DNA from 3 places in the Pseudoalteromonas sp. T1lg21 genome. Region 2 is predicted to be linked to each of the others. Evidence: predicted binding sites of a transcription regulator. Region 2 holds the regulator's gene; each other region holds the start of a gene.
What was found. Region 2 encodes sigma-54, which starts transcription at its own class of promoters, with help from an activator protein. Its sites were predicted from a motif close to GTTGGCACGNNNNTNGNNT; they were not measured.

Region 1 (6,473 bases), 140 kb from region 2:
GCCTCTATTAGTGAATAGCAACAAGCTTGCTTCGAGCCCCGTGTTGACTATTAATGGCCATGCCTACTTTGCAATTGGTAAGCAACGAGCAGCCAATAGTCGTGATTACATCGTGTTGATTTATGACCTTAAAGCAATTTCTAACTGGTTAAAAAAAATATCGCCTAACTATGGTGAGTATATTTTTATCAACCAAGATAACCAAGTTATAGCCAGCTCAAAGACACAACTTAACACTGCCGTCAGTGCTAGCGAACATTGGCCTAATGTCGCTGTAGATATGCGCAAAAATAACCACAGTCATTTAGTGCAAGAAGCAACAAACTTGCCTATTTACACTCGTTTCTATGAATCAAAGCAAGCCCTGAGTGAACCTGTAGGCTACGACATTTTTTTAGAATTCGCATTTTTGAGTGTGTTTTTAGTGATGATGTTCAGCGCTGTTTTTTGGTTGAGTCAGCGTATTTTTGTAAAACCAATGACGCACTTAATGAATTATCTTGAGCAGCATGATGAAGGCAAACAAGCGTTAGTTCATTATCGTATTCCAGTTGATTGGCAGCCTTGGTTCAGCCGTGTGAAAAAGGTGTTTAGCCGTAATGAAGAGCTCGTCCAATCTTTACAAGAGGCAAATAAAGCGCTTGATTCGCAAGTACAGGTAAAGTCAAAACAATTACGCCGTAGTATCGATGCGAAAGAGCGTCACTTAGCGTTATTAAATACCATGCTTAATAACGTACCGGATCTCATTTATTTTAAGAATATTGATGGCTCGTTTTTAGGCTGTAATAAGGCGTATGAGCGCTATATTGGTTTGCCACAAGAGAAGCTTGTAGGCCAGCAGTTATGTGATATTAGTGATGATAAGGGCGTGTTAAATGAGCTTGAAAAACAAGTACTCAAAGACCGCCAAGCTTATCAAAAAAGATTGACCACCGAAGATAACAGTTATCTATTTAGCATCGTGCCATTTTATAACGAGCATCAGCAGTTTCTTGGCACCATGGCGATTGGTCGTGATATTACCGAGCAGCATAATGCGCTGAATGCATTACAAAGCTCCGAAGCAAAATTACGCAGTGCCATGGAATATGCTGCAAATGGGGTGCTGTTGGTATCGCTTGACGATCAGGTGCTGCAAGCAAACAAAGCGGCACGTAAAATCTTTGCAATTGAAAACGCCAATGATCTTAAATTAATAGACTTATTTGCTGAACAGTCTTATCAGACGTTAAAAAATACCCTGACAGAGCTATTGCATGAGAAGAAAAAAGTTTATCACTTTAGTCTTGAACAACAAGAGCAGCAGCGCTGGCTACAAATTAGTGTGTCATTAGTTTGGAATGCTGAGCAAACACCTGATTACTATGTTGTTCATGTACAGGATGTGACGGATTTAGTAAAAGCAAAAGATGATGCTGAGCGGGCAACATTAGCTAAAAGCCGCTTTATTGCTAACCTCAGTCATGAAATACGCACACCACTTAATGCTGTATTAGGCTTAATTGATGTTATCGCTTTACAAGGTTTAACACAGCCGCAGCGCAACCATGCCGAACAGGCAAAATCAGCGGCCAATAGCTTACTAACTTTACTGAATCGTATGCTCGATTTTGCCCGCGCCGAAAGCTCGCAAGTGCAAATTAATAAAGCCCCTTTTAGTGTGCCTGACTTAATCGACTACTGTGAGGGGATTACCGCTCCTTTATGTGCAAATAAAGATATCGAATTTAAAGTTGAATGCGATAAAAGCATTAGCGATAACTTGATGGGTGATCAGATTTGCTTGCAGCAGGTATTAGCTAATTTACTGACAAACGCAGCCAAATTCACCGAGCAAGGCACAGTAATATTAAACTTAATGTTGGTAGAAGAGTCAGCTGAGCAGCAACTCATTTGTTTTACTGTTAAAGACACGGGCATTGGTATTAGCAAGGCAGATCAAAGCCGCTTATTTGATGCATTTACTCAAGGTGATGAATCATTAACGCGCTCTCATCAGGGGGTGGGTCTAGGCTTAGCGATTGTTAAGTACGAAGTTGCGTTAATGGGAGGCGAAATTAAACTTGAAAGCGAAAAAGGTAAAGGCAGTGAATTTTGCTTTTGCTTACAGCTTGATAAAGCCGCAGAGCCTGTGAAAAAAGCGCTGGTTTCACTGCCTTCAAGTACTGACTTATCAGGGCTTTTAGTACTCGCTGTGGATGATAACCCGCTTAATTTAAGCATTATTAAAAGTATTCTAGAGCAAATTGATGTCACCGTTGTGTGTGCAAAAAATGGTGAAAAAGGCATTGAGCTGGCAAATAGCTTAAGGCCCGATCTCATTTTTATGGATATTCAGATGCCAGAGATGGATGGTTGCCAGGCAACGCGTATTATTCGTCAGTCATTCACCAAAGAGCAAATGCCGATTTACGCACTCACTGCACACAGTGAAAGTGAGGATATTGAGCATTCAATCGCGGCGGGGATGAATAAACACCTAACTAAACCGATTGTTGCTAGTAAGTTGTTTTTAGCAATGAGTGAACTTGATAACACAAAAGAAGTCTTTTTTGATCAAGCTTTTATACTGTCTCAGTTTGCAAACAATACTAAGTTAGTATTAACTATGTTATCAAAGTTTGCGACTATGGCAGCAGAGCAGTTATTACAAATCTGTACATTAAAAACTACCGATGAGTTGGTCCGTGTGGTTCATAATGTAAAAGGGTCAGCCGGAAATCTCGGTTTTAAGCGATTGTCAGCGTGCGCTCAGCAATGTGAAGCTAGGCTTAAGGTAGATGGCGAACTGCCCGAACAATTAAATGATGAGTTGCAATGGCAAATAAAACAGGTCATCGCATTTATCATCGAACAAGGATCTACTGATGTTGAAAAGAGCCAAGGTACTGATTGTTGATGACGATCCGTTAAACCGCTTGGTATTAGAGAAAACATTGCAGCAAGACTATGATGTTTTTTGTGTTGGGAGTGGCGAAAAAGCTCTGACGTTTTTAAAAACGCAGACTGTTGATTTGTTGATCTTGGATATTGTGATGCCAGGCATTGACGGCTACGAAGTGCTTACTAAGTTAAAAGAAAGCGCAACAACCAGTATGCTGCCCGTAATATTTATTTCTGCCAATACCAGTCACGATGATGAAGCCAAAGGCCTTGAATTAGGCGCGATGGATTACATCACTAAACCATTTAGTGCTGCTATCGTGCGTGCCCGAGTGCGTAACCAGCTGTTGATCAAACAAAAAAATGACTTACTCGAAATGCTCGCCTCAATTGATGGCCTAACCGAGATCCCAAATCGACGTTATCTGGATGAAAATTTAGCACGAGAGTGGCGTCGTTGCCGTCGGGATCAAACCCCGTTATCGGTGTTACTGATGGATGTTGATCACTTTAAACGTTACAACGATTGCTATGGTCACCGAGCTGGTGATGATTGCTTAAAACAAATTGCTCATGCCTTAGTTGGGGCGTGTGAACGAGGCAGTGACTTTGTTGCGCGTTATGGTGGTGAAGAGTTTGCGGCAGTGTTACCCAATACTTCAGTGAAAGAGGCTATCTCGTTTGCAAATAAATTGCGCAATGCCGTGAATGAGTTAAACATTCCACACAAAGCGTCGCTAAATGCTGACCATGTCACAATTAGTATTGGTATTGCGACCACTGAAAATGGTCAGGTTTATGCTGAGCAAACCTTACTAGAGGAGGCTGATTTAGGTCTTTATCAGGCTAAGGATGCAGGGCGAGATCAGATAGTATCGAGAATGATCGCAGTAAATGAACATGAGTAGGCGATTGCCTACTCACCCATTTTAAATTTCTTATTAGCCATTGCTAAGTGATTTATAAATCGTATCACCCACGCCAATTAACTTATCATTTTTAAATACAAGTGGCGTACACTCGTCTTTAGTCATCTTGCCATCAGAGTGAATGCTATGCGTTGCATAGAATAATACTTGATACACATCATCACCTTGCTTTAATAACTCGGTAAAGTTAGGTGTATTTAGTTTGTTTAATACCGTTTGGTAGCTGGTATCTAATGCAAGGTTAGAAATCACTTCACGATTATTTTTATGTTGTTGCTGCCAGCTAGATGAGCTTCCCGCCCAATGTGTATCGGCTTCACCGTCAGAAACAGCAATGACACAACCAGTTAAAAATGGTGCAGTTAGCGCGGCAATTAGAAGTGCTTTTTTCATGTTCTTTTATCCCGAAGAAATTGTTTTTTAGTTATTCACTTAATAGCAAACTGCTTGCCAAACTTTTAAATCATAACTAAATCAATTGTTTATGTTGTTTTTAGTCAAAAGGCTAAGTTATAAATTACTAACTACTTAGCTCTATTGACTAATAAATTGCGATTTAGACCAACCTGTTACGCATTTCGCCTTGATTAAATGCTTGGATATTTAACGCAATTTCGTTAACTAAGCGCACGATAGATTCTTGGCTGGCCCATGCAATGTGTGGGGTAAGTAATAAGTTTGCACCTTTGTATTGTGCCAGCGGGTTTTCTTGCTCTGCGGGTTCTTTACTGAGTACATCAACACCGGCTCCGGCAATGACATTATTAGCTAATGCATCAGCTAAATCGGCCTCATTGATGATCCCACCACGAGCAGTATTAATGATGATAGCTGACGGTTTCATCATGCTTAATTCTGCCGCAGCGATTTGGTTGCGTGTTTCATCAGTAAGCGGGCAGTGAACACTAATAATATCAGCAGTGGTCAGGGCATCATTGAAACTAACACGACCTTCACGAGGCGTTTGGCCTTTTCGTTCACTGATGATGACATTGGCACCAAAGGCACGCGCTACATCGGCAACGGCTTTACCCAGCGAGCCATAACCAACAATAGCCAGTGTTTTGCCGGCAATTTCATTAAAGCTGTAATCTAAACGGCAAAACATGGGGCTTTGTTGCCATAAGCCTTGCTGGCAATCATTAATGAATCTGTGAGTATTACCCAGTAAATTAGTGATGAGGGTAAAGGTATGCTGCACTACACTCGGTGTTGAATAACCTGCGACATTGGTCACTGCGATGCCATGCTCTTTTGCTGCACCTAAATCAATGTTGTTAGTCCCTGTCGCTGCAACACATATTAATTTTAAATTAGGTAATTTGCTCATGGCGTGTTGATCAATCACCACTTTATTACTAACAACGACATCGGCATCTTGGCAGCGCTCAACAACCTGTTCTTGGGCGGTTAAGTCGTAACAGGTTAATTTACCTAATTGCGCTAGGGCATCTAACGACGTGTTGGCTAATGTTGCTGCATCAAGGACAGTAATATTCATGTGCTTTCCTTTTTTAATTTATTGCTTGACCTTGGGGTGTACTCCAAGGTTTATAGTGAGCATAATAATTAAACGCTTCACAATGGAGACGGTGATGAAAATAGGTGAGTTTGCACGCCAGTTGGGTGTCTCAACAGATACGCTAAGGTACTACGAAAAGCATGGTTTGTTAACGCCAAGTTCGCGCTCAGACGTGGGATATCGTTTTTATTCTGAGAATGACTATAAACAAATGGCGTTTATTCTCAGAGCAAAGAATGTTGGCTTTAGTCTGGCTGAGATCAAAGAGCTATTGCAAATCAAGTTTCATAAAGATCAGCATTCTTGTCATGAAGTTAAAGAAATGACGTTACAAAAACGCGATCTCGTTGCACAACGAATTGCAGAGCTTACTCGCTTTTATGACTCACTTTCATTATTAGCAGATAAATGTTGTGGCGGCGAAGAGCCTGCTGAAAACTGTTCAATACTAACGACGCTGGAGGATATCGATGGACTTACTCAATAATTTTTGGCATCTATTTTTACTCTCAGCGCCTTGGTTAATGCTGGGCTTATTCATAGCGGGTCTTCTCAATGTGTATTTGCCTGCTAACTTTCTTAATCGGCATTTAGGCAAAGAAGGGTTATGGACCACAGTTAAAGCAGCCTTTATTGGTGCTCCAATGCCCTTGTGTTCATGTGGTGTGATCCCTGCGGCTATTGGTTTAAGAAGGGCGGGGGCGTCAAAAAGTGCCACCACGGCATTTTTAGTTTCAACCCCTGAAACTGGGGTCGATTCGGTTTCGGTATCTTATGTGTTGCTTGGCCCATTTATGGCGGTGATACGTCCTATTGCCGCCGTGTGCAGTGCCATTGTGGCCGGTGTCTTAGTGGGCAAAGACAGTGAACTTCATCAACCGCAAAGTACACAATCAGATCAAGAAACTACTAAAAAAGACTCTTGTTGTAGTAGTAAACAACCTGAGCATAAGACCACAACGAGCTGTTGCAGTAAAGAGGCAACTGCTAAGCCCGCACAAAGTTGTTGTAGTAAGCAAACACCTCAAGAGCTTGAGCCTGTTAAAACAACAAGTTGTTGTAGTAGCAAGGGATCGCAACCAATTCAGGAGCCACAACACAGTTGCGCAACTGAAAAAGCAGCACCTTCGCAGAAA
Region 2 (6,473 bases):
AATTTAAAGATTACCGGGAAAGGCTTAAAAGCCGATCTAAAAACCGAAATTGTTGAGTTAACTAACCATACACGAACCATATACTATGACCAATAAACTTAAGAAACTACTCCTGATCCCAAGCTTATTGATCGCGTTTTCAGGCGCGGCTGCTGAGCAAACTGGCGCACAAATTAGCATTAGCTCAGACCGCCAAGTTGGTAAACTAAAAGATGGCGTTGGCATATTCGAAGGTAACGTAGAGATCGTGCATGGTAATCGTCGTATTACAGCTGAGCGTCTTGAAGCACACGGTGGAGACACCGAAGGCACTGTCGAATTAATTATCGCGACAGGTAATCCTGCTTATTTCGAAGAAAAGCAAGCTGATGGCACCGTAATGAGCGCCAGTGCACAAGAAGTACGTTACGATGTTGCGAAACGCTTCTTAACACTCAATGGCGAAGCTGAAGTCACTCAATCGGGTCAAAAAGTAACGGCCAAAAGCATTACCTACGATATGGCTCAACAGCTGATCAGCGCAGAAAAAGACGAAAACTCAACAGATCGCGTACACACGATCCTCGTTCCAGTTGAAAACAAAAAAGATAACAAAGGCCAACCATGAGCACATTAAAAGCAGAGCTTTTAGCTAAGAGCTACAAAGGCCGCCAAGTGGTTAAAAATGTAGGCCTTGAAGTTGAAGCTGGCAGCATTGTTGGTTTACTTGGTCCAAATGGCGCAGGTAAAACGACAACCTTCTATATGATTGTAGGCTTAGTACCTAGCGACAAAGGTAAAATCAGCATTGATGATAACGACATTACGCTTTTACCAATGCATAGCCGCGCACGTTTAGGTATTGGTTATCTGCCGCAAGAGTCGTCAATTTTTAGAAAGTTGACGGTTTATCAAAACTTGATGGCAATTTTAGAAACCCGTAAAGATCTAAATAAAACCACCCGCGAAGAAACGCTAAACAGCTTACTCGACGAATTTAGCATTCAACATATCCGTGACAGCCAAGGTATGGCGCTGTCAGGTGGCGAACGTCGCCGCGTTGAAATTGCTCGCGCATTAGCCGCAAATCCTAAATTTATCCTTTTAGATGAGCCTTTTGCTGGTGTTGATCCAATTTCAGTGTTAGATATAAAGAAAATTATTGAGCACCTAAAAAACCGCGGTATTGGGGTACTCATTACTGACCATAATGTTAGAGAAACCCTTGATGTTTGTGAAAAAGCCTACATTGTTTCTCATGGGGAGCTAATTGCATCAGGCACACCTGAGCACGTATTAGCTGACCAAACTGTACGTGATGTATATCTAGGCGAGCAATTCAGGCTGTAACCATTACGCCACCGACTAGAGCATCTGCTAGACTTATAACAATGACAATAAATCGATAATTTTTTAACTGTCACAGCACAGTCATCGATAACTTAAAAAGGATTGTTAGGGATACATGAGGCAATCATTACAGCTGCGCATGGGCCAGCAACTTACAATGACTCCACAACTGCAACAAGCGATTCGTTTGTTGCAGCTCAGTACATTGGATCTCCAGCAAGAAATTCAAGAAGCGCTTGATAGTAATCCCCTACTTGAAGTGGAAGAGGCTGATTACAACGAAGAAAGTATCGGTAAGAATGAGCAAAAAGCTGAATCTGACGATATGCAACTAAGCGCGTCTGCAGAAGAAGCACCTAGCGAATACGAGCAAGAAAGCAGTGACGCCCTCAATAAAGACACCGTAAGTGATGACTTAGCAATGGACGTCACGTGGGACGAGTACATGAGTGCTGCCCCATCAACATCATCAGGACCTATGCCTGAAGATGAGTCTATTTACCAAGGCGCATCAACTGAAACCCTACAAGAATACCTAATGTGGCAATTACAGCTCACGCCATTTAGCCCAACTGACGAAGCGATTGCCGTAGCCATAGTAGAAGCCATAGACGACTCAGGTATTTTAACGATCAGCTGTGAAGATATTGTCGAAAGCTTTAATCAAAATAACGATGAAGAAGAAATCGAACTTGATGAAGTTGAAGCGGTCTTAAAAAGAATACAATTATTCGATCCTGTTGGTATTGGCGCGCGCAGTTTACAAGAATGCCTGTGTATTCAGCTTCGTCAATTTGACGCTAGCACACCATATTTAGCTGAAACTAAAATGGTTTTATCTGAGCATATCGAATTATTAGCGAGTCGCGACTATCGCACTTTGATGAAAAAGACTAAGCTTAAAGAAAATGAGCTTAAAGAAGTGATGACGCTTATTCACAGCTTAAATCCTAAGCCTGCGGATAGCATAGTACGCGAAGAATCTGAGTACGTTATACCTGATGTATCAGTGAAAAAAGTAAAAGGTCGCTGGGTGGTTGAGTTAAACCCAGATTGTATGCCAAAGATTAGAGTAAACAGCCAATATGCGGCTATGTCTCGCTCAGTAAAATCGAGTAGCGACAGCCAATTTATTCGCTCTCACTTACAAGAGGCAAAGTGGTTTATTAAGAGCTTAGAAAGCCGTAACGATACGTTATTAAAAGTAACCAACTGTATCGTTCAACAACAACAAGCTTTCTTTGAGCACGGCCCTGAAGCGATGAAGCCGATGGTGCTAAATGATGTTGCTGAAATGGTCGAAATGCATGAATCGACAATTTCACGTGTAACAACGCAAAAATATATGCATACCCCGAGGGGTATTTTTGAGTTGAAATATTTCTTCTCAAGCCATGTCAGCACCGAAAATGGTGGTGAGTGTTCTTCTACGGCAATACGCGCTTTAATCAAGAAGTTAGTGGCCGCAGAAAACTCAGCTAAACCATTGAGTGATAGTAAAATTGCAGATATATTGGCTGAGCAAGGAATTAAAGTAGCTAGACGTACAATTGCAAAATATCGTGAGTCTCTAGCAATACCTCCGTCTAATCAGCGCAAGAGTTTGATTTAGACGTTTTACATAGAAGGAAAAATGCTTATGCAACTAAATTTAACTGGTCGTCATGTAGAAATCACTGATTCATTAAGAGACTATGTAAACACCAAGTTTGCGAAACTAGAAAGGCATTTTGACCATATAAATAATGTTCATGTCATTCTAGATGTAGAAAAATTAAGCCAAAAAGCAGAAGCAACTTTACATGTAAACGGAGGCGAATTGTTCGCTTCGACAGAACATCAAGATATGTACGCAGCCATTGACTCACTGATCGATAAGCTTGATCGCCAAGTCATTAAACACAAAGAGAAATTAGCTCGACATTAAATTATGAAACTAAGTTCACTTACTAACCAGGACTGCAGCAAAGCTGCGGTCCTTTTTAATAGCAAAAAAAGAATTCTTGAATATATCAGCGAACTGGCCCACCAGCAGCTTCCTCATTTATCGCAACAAGATATCCTAGATGCTTTGCTCAACCGAGAAAAACTAGGCAGCACCGGCATCGGTCGCGGTATTGCTATTCCCCATGGTCGAATGAGCGGTGCCGATGAACCCCATGCGTTTATCATAGTGAGTGAATCACCCATCAATTTTGATGCTATTGATAACCGCCCGGTTGATATATTTGTGGCACTCATCGTACCAGATGGTGACTGTCAGCTTCACCTAAAGACCTTATCAACAATTGCTGATAGACTTAAAGATAAAGAATTTTGTAAACAGTTACGCAGTGCTACAACCGATCAGCAACTGTTTCAGGTCATATCAGCAGAGGCATAAATGGAATTAATCATTATCAGCGGTCGCTCAGGCTCAGGTAAATCGGTCGCTTTACGAGTACTTGAAGACTTAGGCTATTATTGCGTTGATAATATTCCAGTGAATTTGCTGCCTTCACTCGTACGTAGCGTATCTGATAATTACGATAAAATAGCAGTCAGTATCGACGTACGTAACTTACCGAAAGAGCAGCAAGAATTTAACGATATTCTTGAATACCTACCAGGGTTTGCAAACCCAACGCTATTTTACTTAGATAGTGATGATCAAACCCTGATAAAGCGCTTTTCAGAAACACGCCGCTTACATCCATTATCGATTGATTCTTTGCCACTCGATCTTGCTATTAAACAAGAAAAAATCTTGCTCGATGTACTGATCACTCGTGCTGATTTTATGATTGATACCACTGATTTGAGTGTTCATCAGTTAGCTGAATCAATTCGCGAAAAGATCTTAGGTAAAAAAGATAAAAAGCTGATTATCACCTTTATGTCGTTTGGCTTTAAGCACGGTATACCAAAAGAAGCTGACTACGTATTTGATGCACGCTTTTTACCTAATCCACACTGGGAGCCAGATTTAAAGCCGCTAACAGGCCTTGATCAACCAGTAAAAGATTATCTTGCGAGCCACAGCATAGTGCAAAAGTTCACATGGCAAATACAGACCTTTGTGCAAACATGGTTGCCACATTTAGAGCGCAATAACCGCAGTTACCTAACTATTGCAATTGGTTGTACCGGTGGCCAACACCGCTCTGTTTATTTAGCGCAAACAATTGGTGAAAGCTTTGCGAAAAGCCATGCCAATGTAAAAATTCGTCACCGTGAACAAGACATTTAATTAGGCACCTAGAATGCACGCTGAAGATACTTTTTTAATTCAAAATAAACTTGGTTTACATGCTCGTGCTGCCACTGTTTTGGCGCAATTAGCGCTGCAATTTGATGCCAAAATTACGCTTTATCAAGACGATAAAGAAGCCGAAGGCGACAGCGTGTTAGCGTTAATGCTACTTGAAAGCAGCCAAGGTAAAGAAGTTCGCGTTGTATGCGAAGGCCCGGATGCTGATGCCGCATTAACGGCAATTGGCGAATTAATTGCGCAACGCTTTCACGAGCAAGAATAGCATTTGCTAAGCCTTCGGGGTTTACGGTAAACTTAATTCGGATATTTAAAATTCCCTTTAAATATCCTACTTTTATATCGCTCGCTTCTCTAAATTACAAAACTCTTAATAAATTTATCGCAGTGCGACGATATCTCTGCAAATACACCACAAAGCAACTATGCTGTATTTGCTTAGCCTATTTAAACTTTTTTCAGTTGTAAGGACGCCAATGCCAGAAGCCTTTGAACAAGATTACCCACTACAACAACTCAAACAAGTGACCAAGTCACTCAATAGTGGTCAATTTGTTCAAGTGCGCGGTATGTTAGCTAAAACGGCGCCTTGTGATACAGCCCTTTTACTTGAATCTTCTCCTCATAAAATTCGTCGTATGCTTTGGCAACTGGTTGACCCAGATGTCCGCGGTGATGTTCTAGAAGAACTGTCTGAAGATGTACGTCTTGGCATTATTGCCCAGATGGAGCCTGAGCACATCGCTGCAGCTACAGAAGACATGGACGACGATGACTTAGGTGAAGTCCTACGTAGTCTTCCTGATACTGTATACCAAGACGTAGTTAGCGCGATGGACTCGCAAGATAGAGAAAGGGCAACGCAAGCACTTTCTTATCAAGAGCGCTCAGCTGGTGCCTTGATGAACAGCGATACGGTCACCATTCGTCCAGATGTTACCCTCGATGTAGTACTACGCTATTTACGCTTAAGGGGCGAATTACCAGAGGGCACTGATGATCTGTACGTGGTAGATAAGCATAATTGCTTTTTAGGGGCGCTCTCGTTAACCACCCTACTCACTAATTCATCCGATAAAATTGTCAGAGACTTAATGGATGAAGATTGTGAGTCAATTCCAATTTCGATGGATGAAAGTGATGTCGCGCAACTGTTCGAACGACACAACTGGATTTCAGCCCCTGTTGTTGATGATAACGCCCACTTGCTTGGTCGTATTACCATCGATGATATCGTTGACGTAATCCGTGAAGATGCAGAGCACAGCATGCTAAGCCTCGCGGGTCTAGACGACGAAGAAGATACCTTTGCGCCAGTACTAAAAAGTTCGCAGCGTCGCTCTATTTGGCTTGGTGTTAACTTATTAACCGCATTGCTAGCAGCCATTGTGGCAAGCTTTTTTGAAAACACCTTAGCAATTTTACCTATTTTGGCGGTGCTAAACGGTATCGTCCCTTCAATGGGAGGTGTTGCGGGCAGCCAAACCCTGACACTGGTTATTCGTGGTATAGCCGTAGGTCATATCAACCAAACTAACCAACGCTTCTTACTACTTAAAGAGCTAGCAATTGGTGCGCTTAATGGTGTTATTTGGTCAGTCTTAATTGCTGGCGTGGTTGCTCTATGGCAATGGGACTTTAAGCTCGGTGCGGTCTTAGCGTTTGCAATGTTTATGAACCTTGTCGCTGCCGGTATTGCAGGTGCGAGTATTCCGCTAATCCTCAAAAAAATGAAAATAGACCCAGCCCTTGCAGGGAGCGTGGTGCTGACAACCGTCACTGATATTGTTGGTATCTTTGCCTTTTTAGGCACCGCGACTTGGTTATTGATCTAATACCAATTCGCAATAATACTTAATTAAGCGAATTGGTATAAATAAAAACGGCCCTTTAA
Region 3 (6,473 bases), on a different contig from region 2:
TAACGTTATCGCCTTTACAAACCATACAAACTTGGCTCATAACAATAGGTGTGCCATCACGTAAATTGCGCTTACTGCGACTACCAATGAGTATAGTCTCATCTTGTACATATTGCGTTCTGACAAATTGTTTAGGTTTCATTTCTAGGCGCAAGTGCTCTGCTCGAATAACCTCGCCACGTGCTAAATTAGTGGTAACAACAACCACAGGTTCGAGCTCTATAATGCGAACGTGAACGTATTGGGTCCAACTATTTAAGTCTTGGCACTTAAGTTGTACAGTTACCTGCCGATTAAAAGGAGGCTCTGTCGGTAACTCTTTGTTTATTGGTGACTCACACAGTCTCTCTGGAATGCGACCATCTAATGGTAAAGCACTAATTTGCGGTGTGGTGTCCAGATCAGGGAGCTGTTCACTAACAAAATCGACAGCGATTTGTTGAAGTTGCTCGTTATTATAAACTTCAGCCTGTAGTTGTGTTGCAAACAACAGGCTAGTAAGAAAATAAAAAACACTGTATCTTCGGCTTTTTTTTAACAAACTCATATTGTTTCGACTATGCTTATTGTTGAAAACAAGGTATAAATATTTTGCGTCAAAAAACAGACGCTTCGTAACCTTATGTAGCTTTAACACAAAGAAGGCAATTATTGTTCCAGCTCTGATTGTTTATCTTTAGGAGATTGAAATGGCAGGCATTTTAGACTCAGTTAACCAGCGTACTCAGTTGGTTGGGCAAAACCGCCTTGAATTACTATTATTCAAACTCAGAGGGCGACAACGCTTTGGTATCAACGTGTTTAAAGTAAGAGAGGTTCTGCAATGCCCACCACTTACTAACATGCCAAAATCAAATGCGTACATTCGTGGTGTTGCGCATATCCGTGGTCAGACTATCTCAGTGATTGATTTATCGATGGCTGTGGGTGGCCCTGCAATCGAAAACATTAAAGACAGTTTTATCATCATTGCCGAGTATAACCGTTCAGTGCAAGGTTTCTTAGTTGGCGGTGTTGAACGTATCGTTAATATGAACTGGGAAAAAATAATGCCACCACCATCAGGTGCTGGTCGTTATTCATACCTAACAGCAGTCACAGAAATTGAAAACGAGTTAGTTGAAATTCTTGACGTTGAAAAAATCTTAAATGAAATTTGCCCAGTGAACACCGAAGTGAGTGCTGAGGTTGTTGGTGATGGCGAAATTCAGCGTGATTTAGGCGAGCGTATCGTCTTTATTGCAGATGACTCTGCGGTCGCTCGAAATCAAGTGAAACGAGCGCTTGAACCGTTAGGTGTGCAAACTGAGCTTGCTAAAAACGGTAAAGAAGCATTATTACGTTTACGCGAGATTGCTCAGCTGGATTGTAAAAATGATATCACTGAGCGCGTTGGCTTATTGATATCAGATGTAGAAATGCCAGAAATGGATGGTTATACACTGACCGCCGAAATCAAAGCAGATCCAAAATTATCACCTTTACATGTGATCTTGCATACCTCTCTAAGTGGGGTATTTAACCAAGCAATGATTGAAAAAGTAGGTGCCGATGATTTTATTGCAAAATTTAACCCAGATGAATTAGCAACAGCTGTGAAAAAGTGGGTTCATTGTGATTAATTATTTATAGGTGGTATTACTTTGGAAAATAAGCATTTACAACAAAGCGAATACGATCAATTCCGCTCTTTCTTAGAGCAACAATGTGGCATCGTGCTTGGTGACAACAAACTGTATTTAGTTAAAAGTCGTCTTGCACCGCTGATGGCTCGCTTTAATGTTGAGTCATTATCACAGTTGGTAAGTAAAACTTTAAGTCCTCACGAGAGGCAGCTTCGTGCCGCTGTGGTTGATGCGATGACCACCAATGAAACGCTTTGGTTTCGTGATCAATACCCGTTTGAATTATTGAAAACTAAGCTGTTTCCTGAGCTTAAAGATGTGCGTAGGCCACTTAAAATATGGTCAGCGGCAAGTTCATCAGGGCAAGAGCCGTATTCAATTGCCATGTCGGTTGCCGAGTTTCAGTCTAAAAATCCGGGAGTATTAAAAATGGGTGCGCAAATAATTGGCACTGATATTTCTAATACCATGCTTGATATGTGTAAAAATGCTGAGTATGACGCCTTGGCACTTGCTCGCGGTCTGTCGATGGAAAGACGTCAAAAATTCTTTAAAGACAGCGGCAATGGAATGGCTCAGGTTATTGACCCAATAAGAAAAATGGTCAGCTTTAGACATTTAAACTTATTGGATTCATACGCTTTAATGGGCAAGTTTGACATTATATTCTGCCGCAATGTGTTGATTTACTTCTCACCGGAAGTAAAAGCGAAAATCATTGCACAGTTTGCGCAAGCTTTAAACCCAAAAGGCTACCTGTTTTTAGGTGCGTCAGAGTCAATGGCGGGCTTAAGTGATAGCTTTGATATGGTTCGTTGTAACCCGGGTATCATCTATCAGAAAAAGTAAACTCTCCTTAGCAACCTAGTTCTTAGGTTGCTAAATAAACCTATTTTTCAACATCTTATATAATTAAAAATCACTCTTTATTTTTGGCTTACCTTTTGCATTATCCCCTGTAGAGTCAATTTTTTGGAGATGGTTATGGCTATCAGTTTTGATAAAGCATTTGGTGTTCATCCTCATGCGATGTTGATCCGTTCACAACGCGCTGAGTTATTAGCGACAAATATCGCTAATGCTGATACGCCGGGCTACAAAGCGAAAGATATCGATTTTGCCTCGGCATTAAAAGCGGCAAAAAGCAACCAACAGGGCGGCAACAGCATGGTTCGAACCGATGCAAAACATATTGCCGGAGGCAGTCGTTTTGTTGGTAGTGCAGAAATGTTTCGTACGCCAAATCAAGCAGATACAGGTGATGGTAACTCTGTTGATATACAAGTGGAACGAAACTTGTATGTACAAAACTCATTAGAGTATCAGGCAAGCCTGCAATTTATGAGTAGTAAAATTTCAGGCCTTAAAAAAGCCCTCGGTAGTCAAGGAGCTTAATCATGAGTTTGTATAATGTTTTTGATATTTCAGCAACCGGTATGACCGCGCAAAATGTTCGCCTAAATACCACAGCCAGTAATATCTCGAATGCGAATACGATTAGTTCTAGCCAAGACAAAACGTACCGAGCGCGCCATCCTGTTTTTGCCGCTGAGTTGACTAAAGCGTCATCATCACAAAGCAATCCTCAGGGCTCTTCTGTAGGCGTTAAAGTGTTAGGCATTGTAGAGAGCGATAAGCCACTACAAATTGAATATAACCCGAACCATCCAAGTGCGGATGAAAACGGTTATATCTACAAACCTAACGTTAATGTCGTAGAAGAAATGGCAAATATGATTTCTGCCTCTCGCTCTTACCAAACAAATGTGCAAGTTGCTGATGCAGCTAAGCAAATGTTAAGTAAAACACTGTTGTTAGGACAACGGTAATCGAGGATAAGTTATGAGTAACGACATCAGCTCTGCATCATCATCCTATTTGGATAGCTTGCGTTGGAATCAAAGCAATACGCAAACAACTGAAGAAGACAACAACACGCTTTCTCAGGAAGATTTCTTTTCGTTGTTAACACAGCAGTTGTCGTTCCAGGATCCGAGTAATCCAGCAGATAACGATCAAATGATTGCGCAAATGACGAACTTCACTATGGCTGAAGGTATTTCAAACTTAAATGAAAAGTTTGATTCACTCACTGCGTCAATGACATCGAACTCTGCATTACAAGCTTCAACACTTGTGGGAAAACAAGCACTGCTTGAATCTGACACCATTGATTTTGATGGTGAAAATGCAGCAAAAGGCTCGGTGGTTGCAGAAACAGCGGTTGAAACACTGACGCTGAGAATTACAGATTCATCAGGCCAGTTAGTACGCACCATTGATTTAGGATCTCAGTCAGCAGGTGCACTGCGTTTTGAGTGGGATGGCAAAGATAACGATGGCAATGTACTCCCTGAAGGTGAGTATGACATCAGTGCTGAAGGCTATGTAAATGGTGACTACAGCAGCCTGCCAATGGCGACCTTTAAAAATATTGAAAGTGTCAATATCAATGGTAGCAGCGGCATTATCGTAAATACAAAAGAGGGTGCGGTTAGGCTGACTGATATAGCTGAAATCGCATAAGTAAAAAAAGGTTTGGGTTAGCTTAGGCTAAGAGATAGGTTAGAGGTGAGTTATGAGCTTCAATATTGCATTAACAGGTTTAGCAGCCGCGCAAAAAGATTTAGACGTTACCGCAAATAACATTGCGAACGTGAATACTACGGGCTTCAAAGAGTCTCGTGCAGAGTTTGCTGATGTGTACGCATCATCAGTATTTAGCTCTGGTAAAACAAAAAATGGTGACGGTGTAAGAACAACCATGGTGGCACAGCAATTCCACCAAGGTTCGTTATCATTCACAAATAACTCTTTAGATTTAGCGATTACGGGTGAAGGTTACTTCGCAATGGCTAATGACTTAGGTGCACAAGACTTTACTTATACGCGTGCTGGTGCGTTCAAACTTAATAAAGATAACTTTATTGTTGATGCGAGCGGCAATTACTTACAAGGTTTCCCTGTTGATGAAGCAACCGGTGATACAACCTCTGTTAGTTTAAGTACTTCATCTGCACTACAAATTCCTGATGCTTCAGGTTCACCGCGTGCAACGACGAATGTTTACTCATCATTTAACCTTGATTCTCGTGCCTCTGCGCCAACAGTGACACCATTTGATCCTGAAACAAGTGCGACTTACAACAGTTCAACGTCGACAACTGTATATGATTCATTAGGTGAGCCACATATTTTACAATTCTTCTTTGTGAAAACTGACTCAGCGACTACAGGTAATGAGAATGAGTGGGAAGTGTATGCAACACTTGATGAAAAGCCATTTGATTCTAGTGGTGTAGAGCAAACAACAACACCTTATACTCCATTAACTACATTCCAATTTGATGCGAGCGGTTTACCACTTAGCACGGATGGTGTAGCAAATACAGATACAACTTTTAATCCTTTAACCCTACCAAATGGTGCCGGTGCTGCAACAGGTCTATCTGATTTACTTTCTAATGGTGCGAGCTTCCCAGATGATGTAACAATGAACTGGCGTGATGAAGCGGCAACAGCGAATAAAGTACCAACTCAATATGCAAGTAACTTTGAAGTGAAAGCACTTGAGCAAGACGGTGCGACGGTAGGTCGTCTATCGGGTATTGATATCGGCTCTGATGGTAAAATTGTTGCATCGTATAGTAATGGTGATACCTCGTTCTTAGGTCAAGTTGCAATGGTTCGTTTTTCGAACTCACAAGGTTTACAGCAAGTAGGTAATACTTCTTGGAAGAAGAGTTTAACGTCAGGTGAGCCAATTGCTGGTGAACCAGGTTCAGGTACTTTAGGTTCAATCAACTCATCAGCACTTGAGCAATCAAATGTTAACTTAACGAATGAACTTGTTGATTTGATTAGTGCGCAGCGTAACTTCCAAGCTAACTCACGTGCGCTTGAGGTTAACTCAACGCTACAACAAAACATCCTACAGATCCGTTAATCTTAACGGCTCTAAGCATAATCCGACACGAAGGCTGCTCCCTCTATTGGCAGCCTTTTTTCATTCTAGCAGCTCATTTTTCTCTCCTATTTCAGCGTCAATTTTACTTTGGCACTTTTATTGCATTTCTTAGTTATCATATTTTTAGTGAGTCAATGTTATGGACAAAATGGTCTACATTGCCATGTCGGGTGCTAAGCAAAGTTTGCGCGGTCTTGAGCTCAAGGCTAACAATCTTGCGAACGCTAACACCACTGGCTTTAAAGCTGATTTTGCACAAGCTCGCTCTATGCAAGCCTTCGGGGAAGGTCTGCCATCTAGGGTGTTTGCAATGCAAGAACGCCCAGGATCTAACATGCAATCTGGTGGTTATGTAGAAACTGGCCGTGAGCTTGATATTGCTATGAGTGACCGTGGTTGGCTGAGTGTACAAGATGCATCAGGCAATGAGGCATACACCAAAACAGGCACATTAAACATTACTCCAGATGGTGCGTTGATCACCAGCCATGGCCGTCAAGTAATTGGCGAAGGTGGTCCAATCATTCTGCCATTACCTATCGAGAAAGTTGAGTTTAGTGAAGACGGTGCTATTCAGGTTCGCCCGCAAGGTGCACCAGCGAACTTTTTAGAAGTGGTTGATCGCTTAAAAGTGATTGAGGCTGATAACACTCAGCTTGAAAAAGGTAATGACGGTTTATTTCGACCAAAAGAAGACATGCTGATCAATGACCTGTGTGGTTTTTGTGATATTTCGCCAAATGTGAAAGTACTATCGGGAACGCTTGAAATGTCAAACGTAAACCCGGTGCATGAAATGGTCGACATGATCAGCAATCAACGCCAATTTGAATTACAAGTTAAATTGATGAAAACAGCCGAAGAGCTCGATGAGCGTCAAG

Region 1: a site for sigma-54 is predicted at 4,252-4,270, ahead of C2M25_RS01060 (DUF3192 domain-containing protein). Genes of this name have one in related genera too.
Region 3: a site for sigma-54 is predicted at 2,557-2,575, ahead of flgB (flagellar basal body rod protein FlgB). Genes of this name have one in related genera too.

What each region holds. Positions count from the first base shown of each region.
Region 1 covers NZ_PQBX01000001.1:220,071-226,543, forward strand. Annotated here, with positions in the region: gene C2M25_RS01050 (response regulator) at 1-2,902, shown strand, start outside; gene C2M25_RS01055 (diguanylate cyclase) at 2,871-3,794, shown strand; gene C2M25_RS01060 (DUF3192 domain-containing protein) at 3,828-4,208, opposite strand; gene C2M25_RS01065 (D-2-hydroxyacid dehydrogenase) at 4,372-5,316, opposite strand; gene zntR (Zn(2+)-responsive transcriptional regulator) at 5,411-5,824, shown strand; gene C2M25_RS01075 (SO_0444 family Cu/Zn efflux transporter) at 5,808-6,473, shown strand, end outside.
Region 2 covers NZ_PQBX01000001.1:81,990-88,462, reverse strand. Annotated here, with positions in the region: gene lptC (LPS export ABC transporter periplasmic protein LptC) at 1-96, shown strand, start outside; gene lptA (lipopolysaccharide transport periplasmic protein LptA) at 86-607, shown strand; gene lptB (LPS export ABC transporter ATP-binding protein) at 604-1,329, shown strand; gene C2M25_RS00425 (RNA polymerase factor sigma-54) at 1,445-2,941, shown strand; gene hpf (ribosome hibernation promoting factor) at 2,969-3,256, shown strand; gene ptsN (PTS IIA-like nitrogen regulatory protein PtsN) at 3,260-3,712, shown strand; gene rapZ (RNase adapter RapZ) at 3,713-4,558, shown strand; gene C2M25_RS00405 (HPr family phosphocarrier protein) at 4,572-4,844, shown strand; gene mgtE (magnesium transporter) at 5,056-6,414, shown strand.
Region 3 covers NZ_PQBX01000060.1:152,537-159,009, forward strand. Annotated here, with positions in the region: gene flgA (flagellar basal body P-ring formation chaperone FlgA) at 1-547, opposite strand, end outside; gene C2M25_RS14615 (chemotaxis protein) at 690-1,622, shown strand; gene C2M25_RS14620 (CheR family methyltransferase) at 1,644-2,474, shown strand; gene flgB (flagellar basal body rod protein FlgB) at 2,610-3,020, shown strand; gene flgC (flagellar basal body rod protein FlgC) at 3,023-3,454, shown strand; gene C2M25_RS14635 (flagellar hook assembly protein FlgD) at 3,468-4,151, shown strand; gene flgE (flagellar hook protein FlgE) at 4,204-5,571, shown strand; gene C2M25_RS14645 (flagellar basal body rod protein FlgF) at 5,732-6,473, shown strand, end outside.